Regions from separate parts of the Pseudomonas sp. GQ91 genome, predicted to be linked through region 2. Evidence: predicted binding sites of a transcription regulator. Region 2 holds the regulator's gene; each other region holds the start of a gene.
What was found. The regulator FliA, encoded in region 2, starts transcription of late flagellar genes. The targets are predictions, from matches to a motif close to CTAAAGTTTNNNNNNNNNNNGCCGNTAA.
Positions count from the first base shown of each region.

Region 1: the regulator FliA is predicted to act here: its motif matches at 1,065-1,092, upstream of motA (flagellar motor stator protein MotA).
Region 3: the regulator FliA is predicted to act here: its motif matches at 1,025-1,052, upstream of AC6CIA_RS00715 (methyl-accepting chemotaxis protein).

Region 1 covers NZ_JCAXED010000005.1:172,879-175,069, forward strand. The annotation lists gene motB (flagellar motor protein MotB) at 1-142, opposite strand, end outside; gene motA (flagellar motor stator protein MotA) at 146-997, opposite strand; gene AC6CIA_RS09375 (HDOD domain-containing protein) at 1,164-2,191, shown strand, end outside.
Region 2 covers NZ_JCAXED010000008.1:94,555-96,745, reverse strand. The annotation lists gene AC6CIA_RS13805 (chemotaxis response regulator CheY) at 1-325, opposite strand, end outside; gene fliA (RNA polymerase sigma factor FliA) at 496-1,236, opposite strand; gene fleN (flagellar synthesis regulator FleN) at 1,233-2,066, opposite strand; gene flhF (flagellar biosynthesis GTPase FlhF) at 2,173-2,191, opposite strand, start outside.
Region 3 covers NZ_JCAXED010000001.1:182,908-185,098, forward strand. The annotation lists gene AC6CIA_RS00715 (methyl-accepting chemotaxis protein) at 1-966, opposite strand, end outside; gene AC6CIA_RS00720 (acyl-CoA dehydrogenase family protein) at 1,135-2,191, opposite strand, start outside.

The DNA.
Region 1 (2,191 bases), on a different contig from region 2:
CCGTGGACATCAGCCACAGCACCAGAAAGAACGCCATCATCGCCGTCGCAAAGTCAGCGAAGGCGATTTTCCAGGCGCCGCCGTGATGCCCGCCCGCGAAGCGCTTGACGCGCTTGATGATGATCGGCTGATTGTTTTCCATGATTTAGCGACCGCGAACCGCTTGTTCCAGCTCGACAAAGCTCGGACGGTGTCTCGGATACAAAACCTTGCGCCCGAACTCCACGGCCAGGGACGGCGGCATGCCGGAAGCCGAGGCCACCAGGGAAGCCTTGATGGACTCATAAATGTTCAGTTCTTCCTTGGCGTCGTGGGCCAGGGACGTCGCCAGCGGACCGAAAAAGCCGTAGGCGGCCAGGATACCGAAGAAGGTCCCCACCAGCGCCGCGCCCACGTGCATACCGATGGCCGCCTGGTCACCCTCGCCCAGAGACGCCATGGTCACCACGATCCCGAGCACCGCCGCGACGATACCAAACCCGGGCATGCCGTCTGCGATACCGTTTACCGCGTGGGACGGGTGCTCAAGCTCTTCCTTCAAACTGAACAACTCCATGTCGAACAGTCCTTCCAGCTCATGGGGTGCCATGTTGCCGGAGGACATGATGCGCAAGTAGTCGCAGATATAGGCGGTCATGCGCTCATCCTTGAGCACGGCCGGGTACTTGGCGAAGATCGGGCTTGCCGCGGCGTCTTCGATGTCGCCTTCAATGGCCATCATGCCTTCACGACGGCTTTTGTTGAGAATCTCGTAGATCAGGCTCAGCACTTCCAGGTAGAACGTGTGGGAAAAGCGCGAGCCAAACATGGCCAAGGACTTCTTGAACACATGCAGGGTCGTGTAGCCGGGGTTGGCTTGCAGGAATGCGCCCAGCGCAGCACCGCCGATGATCAGTACTTCGAAAGGCTGGATCAGCGCGGCAATTTTGCCGTGAGACAGAACGTACCCGCCGAGCACGCTAGCGATAACGACGATGATGCCGATAATTTTAACCATAGGGGATGAGTACTTGCGCCGTCGGGTTCATGGACATATTCGGAAGATCTGAAAACTCTTCTTCTACTTATCGGCAAAACTGCGCCAGACTATAGCCCGTTAAGGCGAAAAGCCAGTTCGGCCCACTCCGGGCGTGTTGACCGCAAGTGATGATCGCACCCCAATCATGGCAAACGAAACGGCAGTCCAAACTTCAAAACCCACTACCCTGGCCGGCTGGATAAAGCGTCTGGACGAGGTTCACCTGCCCGTCCCGCAATCGAGCCATAACGCGGTGTGCAAGGCCATCGCCGACAGCCGTCGTTCGTTGCGAGATATTGCAGAACTGATGCAGGACAGCCCGGCGCTGGTGCTCAGCGTCATGCGTGAAGCCAACAACCACACACACGGCAGCCTGGCAGAACCTGCAGAAAACCTTGAAGTGGCGATCAATCGCCTCGGCTTGAAACGCACCGAGGAACTGCTGGCCCGCTTGCCAGCGGTCCCGCTCAATGAGATTCCGGTGGCGCTGCGCCAACTTCAACTGATCAGCCAGCATGCCTCGCAACAAGCCAGCGGCCTGTTTGCCAGTCGCCTGGCGCGCCTGTGGCAAGACATCCACTGGGGCAGCCTGCTGTTTCTCTCGCCGCTGTGGCCAATGGCGGTGATCTACCCGAAACTGCTCGAAGAATGGGAATTGCGGGTGGTCCACAAGGGCCAATCGGCACACCAGGTCGAACAAGAGTTGTTTGGCGTGCGCTTGCTCGAACTGTGCCTGGGGTTGACCGAAGCCTGGCGCCTGCCGATCTGGGTCTCTCAGGGTTATCAATTGTTGCTCGGCGAACAACGCCTGCTAGTCAAGGCGCTGCGCATTGCCCGAGAGGAAACGCCGCTGCACCAGCAGCAACAACTGGATGATGACCCGGCGCTGCGGCGCTGGCTGAACCAGCCGGCCAACACCGTGCTGCTGGCCAACGGCATGGCCCTGGCGGCGCAGGAATCCTGGTCATGCCTGCACACCCTGCGCTGGCAATACCTGACCGCGCTGTACTTGCAGCAACCGCTGGCCGAAATCCAGCAACAGGTTCACCAGCAGGCAGCGATCAGCGCCCGCCATACACTGGCGGCCGATCTCTGGCACCCGGCACTCGCGCTGATCTGGCCGTGGGACGAGCAACGGGTGCATCGTGGCTTGCTACCGGCCCCGCCCCCCAC
Region 2 (2,191 bases):
ATGCTGTGAATGGCTTGACCACGTAACCATTGACCCCGGCCTGGGCGGCTTCGATGATCTGTTCGCGCTTGGCTTCGGCGGTCACCATCAACACCGGGAGGCCACGCAGTTTTTCATCCGCGCGCACATGGCGCAGCAACTCGATACCGGTCATGCCTGGCATGTTCCAGTCGGTTACCAGAAAGTCGATACTGCCGCTGTTGAGAATCGGAATCGCCGTAAGACCGTCGTCCGCCTCGACCGTGTTAGTGAACCCAAGGTCACGCAACAGGTTTTTTATGATCCGCCGCATCGTTGAGAAGTCATCAACGATGAGGATTTTCATGTTCTTGTCCAATTCGACCTCCAAGCAGTCTTAAACGCGTCCAGCACCTGGCCGCGCCATATCATTCAACAGGCATTACACAAAAAGGACTGCAGGGGTCGCACCACGGGCCGCTCCCGCCCAGGCCAAGCGCCCGGACGGTAACGTTCACAGTGTCCCCACACTGCCTGTCAGCGCGCGCGCCACTCTCCCAAACGCCCCCGCAAACGGGCCGCGCATTGGCTGTGCAATTGGCTGACCCGCGATTCGCTGACACCCAGGACCTCACCGATTTCCTTGAGGTTCAGCTCTTCGTCGTAGTACAGCGCCAACACCAGCCGCTCACGCTCCGGCAGATTGGCGATTGCATCCGCCAACGCACTCTGGAAACGCTCATCTTCCAGATCGCGCGACGGTTCGAGATGACCACTCGCGCCGTCCTCGTGCAGCCCTTCATGCTCGCCATCCTGTAACAGGTCGTCGAAACTGAACAAGCGGCTGCCCAAGGTATCGTTCAAAATCCCGTAGTAATCGTCGAGACTCAATTGGAGTTCGGCCGCAACTTCATGATCTTTAGCGTCACGACCGGTTTTTGCTTCAATTGAGCGAATTGCGTCACTCACCATCCGAGTATTGCGGTGTACCGAACGCGGCGCCCAATCCCCCTTACGCACTTCATCGAGCATTGCGCCACGGATGCGAATCCCCGCATACGTCTCGAAACTCGCGCCTTTGCTCGCGTCGTACTTGGTCGACACCTCGAGCAGGCCGATCATGCCCGCCTGGATCAGGTCTTCGACCTGGACGCTGGCGGGCAGGCGTGCCAGCAGGTGATAGGCAATGCGCTTGACCAGAGGCGCATAGCGCTCGATCAACTCGCCCTGACTGTCACGTGCCGAATTCTTGTAAAGGTTGTAGCCGCTTGATGTCATAGCACCGGTCCTGCGCTCGTCTGATGCACCAATCGCTCGACGAAAAACTCCAGATGCCCCCGAGGATTGGCGGGCAGTGGCCAGGTATCGACCTTCTGGGCGATAGCCTTGAACGCCAACGCGCATTTGGAACGAGGGAACGCTTCATAGACTGCACGCTGCTTTTGCACAGCCTTGCGCACACACTCGTCATAGGGCACTGCGCCGACGTATTGTAAGGCGACATCGAGGAAACGATCCGTGACCTTGGTCAACTTGGCGAACAGGTTGCGCCCTTCTTGCGGGCTCTGGGCCATGTTCGCCAAGACCCGGAAACGGTTCATGCCGTAGTCACGGTTGAGCAGCTTGATCAGTGCATAAGCGTCGGTGATCGAGGTCGGCTCGTCGCACACCACCAGCAACACTTCCTGGGCTGCACGCACGAAGCTGACCACCGACTCGCCGATCCCGGCGGCGGTGTCGATCACCAGTACGTCGAGATTGTCGCCGATATCACTGAAGGCCTGGATCAGGCCGGCATGCTGCGCCGGACTCAGATGAACCATGCTCTGGGTGCCCGAGGCGGCCGGTACGATGCGAATCCCGCCAGGCCCCTGCAACAGCACATCGCGCAGCTCACAGCGGCCCTCAATGACATCAGCCAGGGTATGTTTGGGCGTCAGTCCCAGCAGAACGTCGACGTTCGCCAGCCCCAGGTCGGCATCCAGCAGCATGACGCGGCGGCCAAGCTCTGCCAGGGCCAGGGACAAATTCACTGACACGTTAGTCTTGCCGACGCCACCTTTGCCGCCGGTCACCGCGATCACCTGTACGGGATGCATGCTGCCCATGTGCTTTCTTTACCTTGTCTTGCTTAGACGCAGGCTACATAAGGTGGTCGCGCTAACCGCTTGCTGACCATCGATGTAGGTACATTTCACTATGTTCATATAGCCCTCAGCCGACCCGTTTGGCC
Region 3 (2,191 bases), on a different contig from region 2:
CAACAAGACCATGGGGATTTGCAGCAAGCTCAGGGTTCCCAGCACATCATCGCGCTGGGCGGTGATCAGTGAGGTGGGCAGGGCGGTGGCCAGGAACCAGGGCGTGCCTTCAATGGGGCGCATGAAAAACGTGCTGGCTACGCCTTGATTATCGAATTCACTGCGTTGCAACGGTTGATCACGATGGGCCAGTCCGGCGCTGACCTGCGCGGCGAAAGCCGAGGTGGCCGTCAGTTCGCTGATGTTTTTCAACACCAGCGGGCCGCTGATCCGCGAGCTGTTGCTAATGATTTTGCCGTCACCCTCGACGATCAGCATCTGCCCGCCGATGTCGTTCTCTTTGCTGGCCACCAGGTCGTTGAAGAATCCCAGCGTCACATCAATGGTGGCGACGCCGTAAGGCACGCCATCGCGCGCAATGGCCATGGCGCAATTGGTGCGTGGCTGGGCGCTGGCGTCATCCTTGTAAGCCGCAGCCCAGGCACACTGGCCCGCGGGCGATTGCAGGCCGCCCTTGTACCAGGTCTGGTCGTAATAGTTGGGGGCCGCGTCGCTGTTCCAGAAAGTATTGACTATCAGCTTGCCCGAGGCATCGCGGTGCCAGAACGTACTGTGTTTATTTCGCCCCGGGGTGCGCTGGTCGGGCAGGGGCCAGATGCCGCCACCAAATACCTTCTGTTCGCCGTACTGATCCACCAGCCCCGGCAGGACCTTGTCGATGGCATCGCTGTCGAGCAGGGGGATGGTCTGGGTGATGCTACGTTGCTGAGACTGGACCTTGTTCAATTCGCCCTGAATCTGTTCGGCCACTTCGGCAATGCGGTTGAGGGCGACCTGTTCTTCGGTGTGACGCAACTTGGGGGCCACAAGTTGGCCGATGCCAACCACGGTCAAGATGAATAACAGCAGGACGAACAGTACGAGAAACAAGGTGTAGCGAGCTTGGATGGAGCGTAGTGAGGGCATGGGGCGGTCCTTGCGAAGCGTTTATTATCGACGCAGCTTTTTAAGAGCTTCGTAGAAAGTATCGGCTTGGGGGCAAGGAGCTTTAGGTACGATCGTGCAAGAAAAAAACGCGGGCCGAGCCAGGCATTGAATCGCGGACCTGTGCGCCCGCGATTCAATGGCAGTGGGTTAAATCTGATAGTGCTTCAGTTCCCTGGCGATCACCATCCGCTGAATCTCGCTGGTGCCTTCATAAATCTGGGTGATGCGCGCATCGCGGTAGTAGCGCTCAACCGGGTAATCCTCCAGGTAGCCGTACCCGCCATGGATCTGCATCGCTGAAGAACAGACTTTTTCAGCCATCTCGGAAGCGAACAGCTTGGCCTGGGAGGCTTCCGACAGGCAGGGTTTGCCGGCACTGCGCAGACGCGCGGCATGCAGGATCAGCAGGCGTGCGGCATTCAGGCGGGTCTGCATGTCGGCCAGCAGGTTGGCAACGCTTTGGTGCTCGATGATTGCCTTGTCAAATTGCACCCGGTCACGGGCATAGGCCAGCGCCGCTTCAAAGGCTGCGCGAGCGATACCCAGCGCCTGCGCGGCAATCCCGATGCGGCCACCTTCCAGATTGGACAAGGCGATCGCCAGGCCCTTGCCGCGTTCGCCCAACAGGTTGGCTTCGGGTACCGTGCATTGATTGAGGGTGACGGCGCAGGTGTCCGAGGCGCGGATGCCCATTTTGTGCTCCGTGCGGTCCACGGTGAAGCCCGGTGTGTCGGTCGGTACCAGGAAGGCGGAGAGACCTTTTTTACCCAGCTCTGGGTCGGTCACGGCAAACACAATTGCCAATTTGGCCCGCTTGCCATTGCTGACAAACTGCTTGGCGCCGTTGATCACCCACTGGCCGTCGCGCAGTTCAGCGCGGGTCCGCAGGTTATGGGCTTCGGAACCCGCCTGGGGTTCGGTCAGGCAAAAGCAACCGATGGCCTGGCCGCTGGCAAGTTCGGCCAGCCAGGTTTCTTTCTGCGTTTGTGTGCCGTAGTTGAGGAGTGGGCCGCAACCCACTGAATTATGGATACTCATCAATGCGCCCGTGGCGCCATCACCGGCGGAAATTTCTTCCACGGCCAGCGCGTAGGCCACATAGTCAACATAGGTGCCGCCCCATTCCTCCGGCACCACCATGCCCAGCAGGCCCAGTTCGCCCATCTTTGCCACCAAGGCATCGTCGATCCAGCCGGCTTTTTCC